DNA from 3 places in the Pandoraea fibrosis genome. Region 1 is predicted to be linked to each of the others. Evidence: predicted binding sites of a transcription regulator. Region 1 holds the regulator's gene; each other region holds the start of a gene.
The links. Region 1 encodes sigma-54, which starts transcription at its own class of promoters, with help from an activator protein. Its sites were predicted from a motif close to TGGCANGNAANCTGCTTT; they were not measured.
Positions count from the first base shown of each region.

Region 2: a site for sigma-54 is predicted at 1,767-1,784, ahead of prpB (methylisocitrate lyase). Genes of this name have one in related genera too.
Region 3: a site for sigma-54 is predicted at 2,410-2,427, ahead of PI93_RS16365 (circularly permuted type 2 ATP-grasp protein). Genes of this name have one in related genera too.

Region 1 is NZ_CP047385.1:596,134-600,675, reverse strand. Features, by position in the region: gene lptA (lipopolysaccharide transport periplasmic protein LptA) at 1-645, shown strand, start outside; gene lptB (LPS export ABC transporter ATP-binding protein) at 671-1,441, shown strand; gene PI93_RS02665 (RNA polymerase factor sigma-54) at 1,536-3,023, shown strand; gene hpf (ribosome hibernation-promoting factor, HPF/YfiA family) at 3,166-3,519, shown strand; gene ptsN (PTS IIA-like nitrogen regulatory protein PtsN) at 3,756-4,211, shown strand; gene hprK (HPr(Ser) kinase/phosphatase) at 4,289-4,542, shown strand, end outside.
Region 2 is NZ_CP047385.1:2,754,382-2,758,923, reverse strand. Features, by position in the region: gene prpC (bifunctional 2-methylcitrate synthase/citrate synthase) at 1-767, opposite strand, end outside; gene prpB (methylisocitrate lyase) at 796-1,686, opposite strand; gene prpR (propionate catabolism operon regulatory protein PrpR) at 2,028-4,124, shown strand; gene PI93_RS12260 (hypothetical protein) at 4,153-4,314, opposite strand; gene PI93_RS12255 (MetQ/NlpA family ABC transporter substrate-binding protein) at 4,481-4,542, opposite strand, start outside.
Region 3 is NZ_CP047385.1:3,735,809-3,740,350, reverse strand. Features, by position in the region: gene uraD (2-oxo-4-hydroxy-4-carboxy-5-ureidoimidazoline decarboxylase) at 1-256, shown strand, start outside; gene alc (allantoicase) at 361-1,383, shown strand; gene PI93_RS16370 (ureidoglycolate lyase) at 1,479-2,024, shown strand; gene PI93_RS16365 (circularly permuted type 2 ATP-grasp protein) at 2,458-3,882, shown strand; gene PI93_RS16360 (alpha-E domain-containing protein) at 3,927-4,542, shown strand, end outside.

The DNA of each region.
Region 1 (4,542 bases):
CTGGCCACCGCCTTCGCCGTGCTCGGTGCACTCGTGTCGCCGCTCGCCCATGCCGAGCGCGCCGACCGCGACAAGCCGCTCAACATCGAGTCGGACCACATGAGCTATGACGACCTCAAGCAGGTCAACATCTTCACCGGCAACGTGACGATGACCAAGGGGACGATTCTCCTCAAGGCCGATCGCGTCGAAGTGACTCAGGATCCGGAGGGTTATCAGTACGCCACGGCGTATTACAAGCCAGGCGGCCCGCTCGCCTATATGCGCCAGAAGCGCGACGGCCTCGACGAGTACATCGACGGCTGGGGCCAGACGATTTACTACAACGGCAAGACCGAAGTCGCCACGCTCACCACGCAAGCCACGCTCAAGCGTCTGGCCGGCGGCACCCGGGTGCTCGACGAGATCCACGGCAGCGTGATTACTTACGACACGTATAACGAGGTCTATACCGCGAACAGCGGCGCCGATCAGGTCAACGCCAACAATCCGAACGGCCGCGTGCGCGCCACGCTCGCCCCGCGCAATGCGACAGGGGCGAATCAGGCGCAGCCCGGCGGCGCGAGCAAGCCGGCCGCCCCCGCCCCCAAGGGCGATCTGCCGCCGCTGTCTCCCTCAAAAAGCATTGGGAATCCGCGTGAGTAATTCTGCCAACAGCAACGCTTCGACCATCAACCCCGGCTTCGGCCAAGCGGGCAAGCCGAGCGCACTCGTCGTGCGCTCGCTCAAGAAGCAATACGGTGCCCGTACCGTCGTCAAGGACGTCTCGCTGGATGTAAAAAGCGGCGAAGTCGTGGGTCTGCTGGGCCCGAACGGTGCCGGCAAGACAACGTCGTTCTACATGATCGTGGGCCTCGTGCCGGCCGACGACGGCGAGATTCAGCTCGACGGCAACCTGATCAGCGAACTGCCGATTCACGAGCGCGCTCGCATGGGAGTCTCGTATTTGCCGCAGGAAGCGTCGGTCTTTCGCAAGCTCACGGTCGAGGACAATATCCGCGCCGTGCTCGAATTGCAGCTCGATGCGCAGGGCAAACCGCTCAAGCGAGACGAAATCGATCGCCGTATTGAAGCGCTGCTCGACGAGTTGCAGGTCAGCCATCTGCGCGAGAATCCGGCCATGTCGCTCTCGGGCGGCGAGCGCCGCCGCGTGGAAATCGCCCGCGCCCTGGCCACGCAGCCGCGCTTTATTTTGCTGGACGAACCATTTGCGGGCGTCGATCCGATCGCCGTGCTGGAAATCCAGCGGATCGTGCGATTCCTGAAGGATCGTGGCATCGGTGTCCTGATTACCGACCACAACGTGCGCGAGACGCTCGGTATCTGCGATCACGCCTACATCATCAGCGAAGGCTCGGTGCTCGCCGCCGGCACGCCTGACCAGATCGTGGCCGACGAAAGCGTCCGGCGCGTGTATCTGGGCGAAAATTTCCGGATGTAAAGCTAATTTTTCGCATGTAAACCCTGCCTCCGATAGGGGACAGGGCCGGTTCCGCTGGCGTGACAAAGCCTCTACAATGAAGGCGAGACACGCTATGAAACCGACTCTTCAACTCCGCACCTCGCAGCACCTGACCCTCACGCCGCAGTTGCAGCAATCGATCCGGTTGTTGCAACTGTCTACGCTCGAACTTCAGCAGGAAGTCGAGCACGCCCTCACCCAGAACCCGATGCTCGAACGCGAGGACGATTGGCTCGCGGGCTCGGTACGTGTGGGCACGGACGGGTCGTTGCGCAACGAGCGGAGCACGTCGGCCAGTCATACGAACGACGGCTCCGAACCCGCCAACGGCCGCGATGAAGCCCGCGAACTCGACGGCGAAGCCCGCTTCGACGACAACGCGCAAGACAACGGCAGCGACTGGAGCCTGAACGACTTCGCTCGCTCGGGCAACGCCTCGGACGACGACGACAACGCGCGTCCGCAATTGCACGTCGACCATCCCAATCTTCGCGAACACCTGCTGGCGCAGTTGCGCCTGACCAAAGCCGCGCCGCGCGACCGTGCGCTGGTGGCATTCCTGATCGAATCGCTCGACGAAGACGGCTATCTCGGCACCACGCTCGACGACATCGAGGCAGAAATGCCCGAAGAGCTGGCGCTGGAAACGGAAGAGATCAACGCCGCGCTTGCCCTGCTGCAAAGCTTCGACCCCGCGGGCGTGGGGGCCCGCGGTCCGGCGGAATGCCTGCGCCTGCAACTCCAGCGCCTGCCCGCGAGCAGCGTTCGCACGCTCTCGCTGCGTATCGTCAGCGATCACCTGGAACTGCTCGCCGCCCGCGATTACACTCGCCTGCGCCGCCTGCTGGGCGTGAGCGAAGACAGCTTGCGTGCCGCCCATCAACTGATTCGCTCGCTCGACCCGTTCCCCGGCGCCGCCTATGGTTCGCCTCAGGCCGATTACGTCATCCCCGATGTGCTCGTGCGCAGACAGGGCAGCGGCTGGACCGCAGAGCTGAATCCCGACGTCATGCCGCGCCTGCGCATCAACGAGATGTACGCGCGCATTCTGCGCAATAACCGCAACGATCCGGGCACCGGCAACTTGCAGCAGCAGCTTCAGGAAGCGCGCTGGCTGATCAAAAACATTCAGCAGCGCTTCGATACGATCCTGCGCGTGGCGCAGGCGATTGTCGAGCGTCAAAAGAACTTCTTCACGCACGGCGAAATCGGCATGCGGCCCTTGGTTTTACGCGAGATTGCTGATACGCTGGGTTTACACGAATCCACGATTTCACGCGTGACTACCAGTAAGTACATGCTCACTCCATTCGGAACCTTTGAGCTGAAGTACTTTTTTGGTTCACATGTGGCAACGGAAGCCGGGGGCGCAGCGTCATCGACCGCCATCCGCGCACTCATCAAGCAACTCATAGGAGCAGAAGACCCGCAGAGCCCCCTTTCCGACAGCCGTATCGCGGAACTGCTGGCAGAGCAAGGGTTCGTGGTAGCGCGGCGCACCGTCGCGAAATACCGCGAGGCCATGCGAATCCCCGCAGTGAACTTGCGCAAATCTTTGTAGGACGGTCCTGGTGCGCCATGTTGGCTCGCTGGGGCATAACGCCGCAGTGCGACATTGCGTCACGTCAATGGCTCGCACTCCCGCTAGCCAGCGTCGCTCATGACGCGGCCTGCACTTCGGCATTTCAGCAAGGAGAGCAGCTATGAATCTGAAGATCAGTGGACATCACCTCGAACTCACGCCGTCACTGCGCGAATTTGTCGTCAACAAGCTCGAACGCGTGTTGAGGCATTTCGACCAGCTCATTGGCGCCGAGGTGATCCTATCTGTCGACAAGACCAAGGAGAAGGCCGGACGCCAGATTGCTAGCGTCACCGTGTATCTCAAGGGCAAGGAAATTTTCGTCGAGAAGTGTGACGAGAATATGTATGCCGCCATCGACAAGCTGATCGACATGCTCGACCGCAAGGTAATGCAATACAAGGACAAGGTTCAGGATCACGGTCGCGAGGCCCTCAAGCACCAGCAACCTCCCGAGGCGGAACCGCTGCAATGAGTCTGTCCGGGCGTGGTAGTCGCATTGACTGACAGCCTCGTGAAATCGCACGGAACCACCCGAGCGCACACGCGTCTGTCATAAGTCTGGCATCACCCACCGCGGGGCCGTTGAACGGCCCCTTTTGTATGGTTCCGCCAAGTTCCGTGGATTGCCGCGGCCGCTGCGGCGGGTGGTCTATAATGCGTGGTCAATCGGGGGTTGGAGGGCGACTCAGCGTTCGCCCGCATTACAAGATGAACCGTTTAGTCAAACTCTTACCTGCGTCCAACATCCTGCTTGGACTGTCAGTCACCAGCAAGAAGCGCGTCTTCGAGCAAGCCGGGCTACTTTTCGAAAACAATGCCGGCCTGTCGCGCGCGCTTGTGACCGACAATCTGTTCGCACGCGAGCGTCTCGGCTCGACCGGACTGGGCGAAGGCGTGGCCATTCCACATGGCCGAATCAAGGGCCTCAAGCATCCGATGGCCGCCTTCGTGCGCCTCGATGACCCGATTCCCTTCGAAGCGCCCGACAGCCAGCCGGTGTCCCTGCTGTTCTTCCTGCTGGTACCGGAGCAGGCAACGCAGCAACATCTTGAGATTCTTTCCGAAATTGCCCAGTTGCTCTCCGATCGCGCGATGCGCGAGACGTTGACCCACGCGCCGAGTGCCGACGAGATCCACGCCGCACTCGCCAACTGGCAGCCCTGAGCCGGCGCTTGCGCCGGTATCCGCCGCGAACATCCGAGAATTCGTAGCTCCCACACCCAACCGAACGAGGCGACGCGGTGGAACTGACCGGCATCAACGCGCAAAGCATTTTCGACGACAACGCCGCCACGCTTCGTTTGTCGTGGCTGACCGGCCATGAGGGATGGGAGCGCGGTTTCACGCCCGAGAGCGTCGCCACCGCCACGTCAAGCGCCGACCTCGTCGGTCACCTGAACCTCATCCACCCGAACCGGATTCAGGTGCTGGGTGAGGCCGAACTGCGTTACTACCAGCGCCTGACGGACGAAAATCGTAAGCGTCATATGGGCGA
Region 2 (4,542 bases), 2.2 Mb from region 1:
GCGCGAATGTCGGCCTCGGCTTCGTCGGGCGAGTCGTAGCGTTTCTGAATTTCGAACGCCACTTCGTTCGCACCGCCGTGCTTCGGACCGCGCAGCGCGCCAATGGCGCCGGTGATCGCGGAGTGAATGTCCGACCCCGTGCCGGCGATCACGCGTGCCGTAAAGGTCGACGCATTGAATTCATGTTCTGCGTACAGGATCAGCGAGGTGTGCATCGCGCGCACCCACAGGTCCGACGGCTTCTCGCCGTGAAGCAGATGCAGGAAGTGCCCGCCGATGCTGTCGTCGTCCGTCTCGACATCGATGCGCACGCCGTTCTGGCTGTAGTGGTACCAGTACAGCAGCATCGAGCCGAGGCTTGCCATCAGTCGGTCGGCGATGTCGCGTGCGCCCGGCACGTTATGGTCGTCCTTCTCCGGCAACACGGTGCCCAGCACCGAGACGCCAGTGCGCATCACGTCCATCGGATGCGCGGCAGCGGGAATGGTCTCAAGGGCGTCCTTGACGGCGGCCGGCAAGCCGCGCAGCGACTTCAACTTGGCCTTGTAACCGCGCAGTTCCGCCACGCTCGGCAGCTTGCCGTAGACCAGCAAATACGCGATTTCCTCGAACTCCGAGGTCTGGGCCAGATCCAGAATGTCGTAGCCGCGGTAGTGCAGATCGTTGCCCGAACGGCCCACGGTACACAGGGCCGTATTGCCGGCGGTCACCCCCGACAGGGCGACGGATTTCTTCGGCTTGAGGCCAGTGGCAGTCGTCTCGCTCATGCTCATTCCTCCAGGATCAGGGATTCGGTTATTTCTGTTGTGCGAACAGGGCGTCGAGCTTCTGTTCGTAAGCGTGGTAGCCGATGCTCTCATAGAGTTCGGCGCGCGTTTGCATCGTGTCGAGAACGGCCTTTTGCGTGCCGTCGCGTCGAATCGTGTGATAGACGTTCTCCGCTGCCTTGTTCATGGCGCGGAAGGCCGAGAGTGGATACAGCACCAGGCCGACCTGCGCGCTCTTCAACTCTTCCACCGTGAACAGCGGCGTCGAGCCGAATTCGGTGATGTTCGCAAGCACCGGCACTTTCACGGCGTCGGAGAACTGGCGGTACATCGGCAGTTCGGTCATCGCTTCCGGGAAGATCATGTCGGCCCCGGCCTCGACGCACGCGCAGGCGCGATCGATGGCGGCCTGAAGGCCTTCCACGGCCAGCGCGTCGGTGCGCGCCATGATGACGAAGTTCTCGTCGGTACGGGCATCGACCGCGGCCTTGATGCGATCGACCATCTCCTGCTGGCTCACAATGGCCTTGCCCGGACGATGACCGCAACGCTTCGCGCCAACCTGATCTTCGATGTGCATTGCCCCGGCGCCGAACTTGATGAGCGACTGCACCGTGCGCGCAATGTTGAACGCCGACGGACCGAAACCGGTATCCACATCGACCAGCAACGGCAGATCGCAGACGTCGGTAATGCGGCGCACATCGGTGAGCACGTCGTCGAGGGTGGAAATGCCCAGATCGGGCAGGCCGAGCGAACCCGCCGCCACGCCGCCACCGGACAGATAGATCGCCTTGAAACCGGCCGCCTTGGCAAGCAAAGCGTGGTTGGCATTAATAGCGCCGACAACCTGCAACGGTTGCTCGGTCTTGACGGCCTCGCGGAAGGCGGCGCCGGCCGAACGAATGGTTTGCGTCACTTGAGTCCCTCGGTCGTGTCGTGCGCGACCGGCGGCCTGAGCCTGCCGAATCGCACGTTGGTTAAGTTGCGGTGACTTCATTAGCAATGGCCGTGCCAGCCGGGCACATCAGCCGACGCGAGCATCGGCACGACGTACCTAAGATGTTCATTTGACAGCGGAAATTCTTCGCGGGTGTGACGTTGACGTCAAGCCGGTTGTCGCGCGAGTCATCGCATGCGCGTCGCATGACGTTTCATTTTGAAACTCATTATGAAACATTGCGTCGCATCATGCTACGATTCGGGGACCTCCTGCTGCGGCGCTATTCCCGCGCCGCCAGTTCGCCGACGAGCTACGCCATGCCCAGCGCTACCGATTTACCACCCCGCCTCCCCGTATCGAGCACCAGCGTCGTTCGCGCGGCACTCGCGCAACCGGTCTTCGCCATACGCAAGCCCGTTATCTGGGCCGTGGGCATCAGCAAGCTCGGCGAGTTGTACCGAGATATCGTGCCGGACTACGCCGCGCAAGCCGACGTGCAGATCATCGACAAGGGGTATGACGCGGTCATCGAGGCATTGGAACGCTTACCCCCGGGTAGCGTCGACGGCATCGTCGCTGCGGGATCGAATGGTGCCTTTCTGCGCGAGCGCGTCGCACTGCCGGTGGTGCTCGTGAAAGTCACCGGATTCGACGTGATGCATGCGCTGGCGCGTGCGCGTCGTGCGCTGCCATCCCCCGCGCCCGCATCACGGATCGCGCTGGTGTCTTATGCGCGCCCAGCCCAGGAGTTCGAGCGCTTCAAGAGCGCCTTTCACCTCGATATTGCCCAACACGCGTATTTCGATGCGCACGATGCGGAAGACCTCGTACACCGGTTGCGCGACGAAGGCATGCAGGTCATCGTCGGCCCCGGCCTCGTGACCGAGCTGGCCGAGCGGGCAGGACTGACAGGCGTGTTTCTTTACTCGCAGGATTCGGTGCGCGCAGCGTTCGATACTGCGCTCGAAGTGGCGCGTTTCGGCCGCATCGAGGCGCAACGCCGCGAGCGGCTCGACACCGTACTGCGACACCTGCACGAAGGCGTGGCGGCAGTCGATCTGAACGGCCGCATCGAAGCCATCAACGCGTCGATGGCCAGCATGCTTGGCGTGACGGTTGCCGACGCGCTGGGTCGCCCGCTGGACGCGATTGCCCCCGCGCTGGATATTGCCCGCACGCTGGAAAGCGCGAGCGCCGAGCTTGAAGCCATCGTCTCGATGGCGGGCAAGACATGGGTCATCAACCGAATTCCACTGCTCGATCAGGGCACGCTCACAGGTGCATTGCTCACCTGCCAGGACTCGCAATCGTTCGCGCGCGTGGATCGTTCGCTTCGCTCGCGCCATCGCCCGCGTCATCTCGTGGCACGCTACCGGCTCGACGACCTGATCGGCGATTCGGCGGCAATGATGCAAGTGCGCACGCTGGCACGCCGTTACGCACAAACCGATTCGACCGTGCTCGTTCACGGCGAGAGCGGTACCGGCAAGGAACTGCTCGCACAAGGCATTCACAACGCCAGCCGCCGGCGCGACTACCCCTTCGTCGCCATCAATTGCGCCGCGTTTCCGGAGACGCTGCTCGAGAGCGAACTGTTCGGCTATGAAGACGGCGCCTTCTCCGGCGCCCGGCGCGGCGGCAAGGCGGGACTGTTCGAGACCGCTCACAACGGCACCCTCTTCCTCGACGAGATCGGCGAGATGCCGATGCCGTTGCAAACACGGCTGTTGCGGGTCTTGCAGGAACGCGAAGTCCTGCGCCTGGGGGCGACCGAGCCAGTCCCCTGCGATGTGCGCGTGATTGCCGCCACGCACCGCGATCTTCGTCAGCAAGTCGCCGCTGGCCTGTTCCGCGAAGACCTGTACTACCGGCTCAACATTTTGCGAATGGTCTTGCCGCCGCTGCGCGAACGCATGGAAGACCTGCCACGCCTCACTCCCCTCTTTCTCGAACGCGCCCTCGCCCGCGCCGGGGCGCGGATGAGCGTCGATGCGCTGCAGGCATCGCTGCTGCCGCTGCTCGCCACCTATCGCTGGCCGGGGAACGTGCGGGAACTGGAGAATTTGCTGGAGCGCATTGCGGTCGTGTGCGCAGACGTCGTCGACGCCCGCGAAATCGGTCATGCGCGATTGATCGAGATCGCCCCGGAGCTCGGCGCAGCGCCATCCGATGTTTCAAAAGCGAACAGCGGCCGGAAAATCGACTCACATGCGTCGCCCGGAATGGACATGACCGGGGAGCGCGCGGACCCGGTGCCGCCCATGTCGGGCCGCGCTCGGCGCGCCGCCGAGGAACTCGAGCGCATTCACGCCACGCTGGCGGCCTGCGGGGGGGATCGCAGCGCCGCCTGCGAGGCGCTCGGCATCAGTCGCTCGACCCTCTGGCGCAAACTTCGCGACACGCGGGACGACTGAATGTCATCGAAGCAGCCTAAAACGCTTGTCAATGCTGGTGACGGATGCGGTCCCACATCGCGTGCCAGTCCAGGCGCTTGTGTTCAGCCGGCTCGTCGTGATGCGTCACCCAGAAGTGATCGACAACCATACCGATGGCGAAGCCGACGAGCAGCGCCACAAGCATCATCGAAACGTTGAGCATGGACATGGCGGCCTCCTGTCGGTCCGGATGATGCTTCCATTCTAGTCAACCGTTTTCATACCTGCGTCCCGATCTCGACACCCGGACGGCATAAAAAAACCGGGGTCGAAACCCCGGTTCTTCATGGACCTCGAACGATGCGCATCATGCGCATCGAAAGCGGTTTCAGTGCTTACCACGTCGCAATCAGCGCACCCTTGAACTGCGTTTCGATGAATTTCTTCACTTCGTCCG
Region 3 (4,542 bases), 2.5 Mb from region 1:
CACTCGCGAGCAGGCGGGCGCGGGGCTTGATCAATGCACCGCAGAAGAGTTTGCGCGTTTGACCGAGCTCAATGATGCCTACAAGGCCAAGTTCGGTTTCCCGTACATTCTGGCGGTGCGTGGCCATACGCGCAGCAGCATCATCGAGAACTTTGCCGGGCGGCTGGAGAATAGCCGGGCGGACGAGATCGAAGAATGTCTGCGACAGATCTTCCGTATCGCGGGATTCCGTCTGGAAGATCTGGTGCGCGACTAAGGCGCAGGCCGATCGGGCGGATCGAGAGAGACATCCGCCAAAGCGTTTCAACCTGTACGTGGAATTCCCCTGTTTTAGACATCACCGAATCATCAGGAGTTGGCATGGCCCTCGTCCCGCAAGACCCGAACGCACCGGAATTCGTGCGCCGTTACGTCAATCTGGCCGATCCGCGTCTGGGAGCGCAGGCGCTCGTTGCCAGCGACGAATTCTTCGCGGCCAAAGAGCGCATGCTCAACCCCGAGCCGGCCGTGTTCATCCCCGGCAAGTACGACGACAACGGCAAGTGGATGGATGGCTGGGAGACGCGTCGCAAGCGCGTGAACGGTTACGACTGGTGCGTGGTCAAGCTCGCGCGTGCCGGCGTGTTGTTTGGCGTCGATCTGGACACCAGCCACTTCACCGGCAACTTCCCGCCGGCCGCCTCGCTCGAGGGCTGCTACAGTCCTAACGGCGCACCCGGCGAGGGCGCCGAGTGGTTCGAACTGCTCGCCTCGACCACGCTGCAAGGCAACTCGCATCACTACCATGCGATTGCCAACCAGCGCCCGGTCACCCATGTGCGCGTGAACCTGTACCCCGATGGCGGTCTGGCGCGCCTGCGTCTGTATGGCTTGCCCCAGAGCGATTGGGCGGGACGCTCGCGCGACGAGCTGATCGACCTGATTGCGATGGAAAACGGTGGCTATGTCGTTGCGGCGAACAACCAGCATTTCGGGTTGGCGTCGAACCTGCTGATGCCGGGCCGTGGCGTGAACATGGGCGATGGTTGGGAGACGCGTCGGCGACGTGAGCCGGGGAATGACTGGGCGATCATTGCGTTGGCGCAGCCGGGCGAGATTGGCAAGATCGAAGTCGACACGGCGCACTTCAAGGGCAACTTCCCGGATCGTTGCTCTATTCAGGCGGCCTATGTGACGGGCGGCACGGAGCAATCGTTGATCACCCAGTCCATGTTCTGGCCGGTGTTGTTGCCCGAACAGAAGTTGGCGATGGACAAGCAGTTCTTCTTTGAAGAGCAAGTGCAGAAGTTGGGGGCGATCACGCACATCCGCTTCAACATCATCCCGGACGGCGGCGTGTCGCGCTTGCGTCTGTGGGGTCGCCTGAGCGACAAGCAGGCATAACCGAAGTCAGCAACCTCAGCAAAAAGAAGACCTCTCGCGTCCCGGAGAAAGTGGGGGAATGCGAGAGGCGACGAAGGGCTAGGCAGGGAAAAAAAATGGAGCGTGACATGGCGGGTCTGGCGTTGAAGATAGAGCGATTGACGCGGGAGGCGTTTGCGGAGTTTGGCGACGTGATCGAGTTGACGGGGGCGAAGCATTTCGCGATCAACGGTGGGACGACTGAGCGGTTTCACGATCTGGCGACGGTGGATCTGGGCCCGGAGGGTGGGCGCACGTTGGTAAATGTATTCCGTGGTCAGCCGAGGCAGTTGCCGTATGAGGTGAAGATGCTGGAGCGTCATCCGTTGGGGAGTCAGGCGTTCATTCCGTTGAAGACAACGCCGTATCTGGTGGTGGTGGCGCCGGCGGGCGAGTTGGATGTGAGTCGGATGCGGGCGTTCGTGTCGGATGGATGGCAGGGCGTGAATTATGCGCGAGGCGTATGGCATCACCCGTTGTTGGCATTACATGAAGTGAGTGACTTCGTAGTGGTGGATCGGGGTGGTGAGGGTCACAATTGTGACGAGCAGGATTTGCCGGGCGTGTATTTGCTGACGCAGGCGGCGTTGGATGCAGCGCAAGCGGCGCAGAAGGCGGCATAGAGAAGGCAGCAGGACAAGGCAGCAGGACAAGGCAGCAAGACAGCGAAAACGCCGGGATGAGCCCGGCGTTTTGCATTGGTGGGGAGAGAAAACGAAGGGAGTGGGGTTGAGGTGAGAAGTGCTGAGGAGGTGGAGGGAGACGGACCGGGGCGCCTTTCTGCAGCGAGTTGGGTTTATGTCTGAGAGGCGGAAAGGGGCCCCGGTCCGTCTGGGGGGGAGGTGTAAAGGCGTAGAAGGTAGAGCGGTAAGCAAGAAAACAGCAAGAAAAGCAGGGTAAACATAAAAAAACCCGAAACAGCGCCAACTCCTATACTGAAAATCACCGACGTGGTGCGGGCGGAGGAGGTGCGCACCGAAAGTGTGCGGTAAGGGTGAAAAAACGCTCGGGCATGGATATTGCTCGATCTCGACACGGCAATCTGCGGAGAAGCGTATGGTCGAGAGCTATAACGAGATGGCGAGCATCACGGGTGCGACGCGGGCGCATTACCGTCGATTTGACGATTGGTTGAAGTGTCAGTCGGACGATGTCTTGCACCATAAGCGGGCTGAGGCGGATCTGGCGTTTCGGCGGGTCGGGATCACGTTTGCTGTGTATGGCAATGAGGCGGGCACAGAGCGTTTGATTCCGTTCGATCTGATTCCCAGAATCATCCCGGCGCATGAGTGGCAGACCTTGCAAACGGGGTTGCGTCAGCGAGTCGAGGCGTTGAACCGTTTTATCCACGACGTTTATCACGAGCAGGACATCTTGCGTGCGGGAGTGATACCGGCGGAGCAGGTGTTGAAGAATGCGCAGTACCGCCCGGAAATGCAGGGTGTGGATGTGCCGGGCGACATCTACGCACACATTGCGGGTGTGGACGTTGTCAGAGCGGGGACTGGGGATGACGGCGTGTTTTACGTGCTGGAGGACAACCTGAGGGTGCCGTCCGGCGTGTCGTACATGTTGGAGAACCGCAAGATGATGATGCGGTTGTTCCCCGAGTTGTTTGCGAGAAACCGCATTGCACCGGTAGAGCACTATCCCGACTTGTTGTTGGACAGTTTGCGCGCTGTGGCGCCGCTGGGGGTCGATGATCCAACGGTTGTCGTGATGACCCCGGGCATCTACAACTCGGCGTACTTCGAGCATGCCTTTCTCGCGCAACAGATGGGTATCGAACTGGTCGAGGGGCAGGACCTGTTCGTGGAAGACAACCTTGTTTTCATGCGAACCACCAACGGCCCCAAGCGCGTCGATGTCATCTATCGCAGAATCGACGACGACTTCCTTGACCCGCTGGCCTTCCGTGCCGATTCCACGTTGGGTGTGCCGGGGTTGCTGAGCGTCTACCGGGCGGGGCGTGTCACCCTCGCCAATGCCATCGGCACGGGCGTTGCGGACGACAAGTCCATCTACCCCTTCGTGCCCGACATGATCGAGTTCTACCTCGGCGAGAAGCCCATCCTGAACAACGTGCCGACCTACCAGTGCCGTCGGGCGGATGATCTTGCCTATACCCTGGATAACCTTGGCGAGCTTGTCGTCAAAGAAGTCCATGGTGCAGGTGGCTACGGCATGCTCGTCGGCCCGGCATCGACCAAAGCCGAAATCGAAGCCTTTCGCCAGCGCCTCATCGCCAAACCCGACGGGTACATCGCGCAGCCCACGCTCGCCTTGTCCGCATGTCCCACCTTCGTTGAGGCGGGGGTTGCGCCAAGACACATCGACCTGCGGCCGTTCGTTCTGTCGTCGGGCAAGGGCGTCACCATGGTGCCGGGAGGGCTCACTCGCGTGGCGTTGACCGAAGGGTCGCTCGTCGTCAACTCCTCGCAGGGCGGGGGAACGAAAGACACCTGGGTGCTCGAGAAATAACCCGCGTCAGCCGGATACGACACACCTCATAGCGAGAAGAGATCATGCTTAGCCGTACCGCCGATCACCTGTTCTGGATGGCTCGCTACATGGAGCGGGCCGAAAACACTGCCCGCCTGCTCGACGTCAACTTGCAGAACCTGCTGCTGCCGCAGGATGCCATCGACGACGAAGAAGATGCCGACACCGCCCGTGCGCATGCCGGGGGCTTCGATGACGAGGGCGGATGGCGCGCCACCTTGCGCATCTCCGAACTGGAGCCTGCCTTCAATCGCAAACATGCGCGTGCCACACGTGCCAACGTGCTCGACTTCGTCGTGCGTGACCGCGATAACCCGTCCAGTATTGCCTGCTGTCTTGCGGCCGCGAGAGAAAACGCCCGTGCCGTGCGCGGTACCCTGACCACCGAACTATGGGAAACCGTCAACAGTACCTGGCTCGAATTTCCGCGCATGATCGACCTGCTCGAACGCGATCCGGCGCACCTGTTCGAATGGGTCAAAGTGCGCTCCCACCTCTCGCGCGGTGTGAGCTTCGGCACCTTGTTTCAGGACGATGCCTTCTACTTCACGCGCCTCGGCCTCTTTCTCGAACGGGCGGATAATACCGCGCGTATCCTCGACGTGCGCTTCCACGAAGCCGTGCGTGCCGACCGGGCCG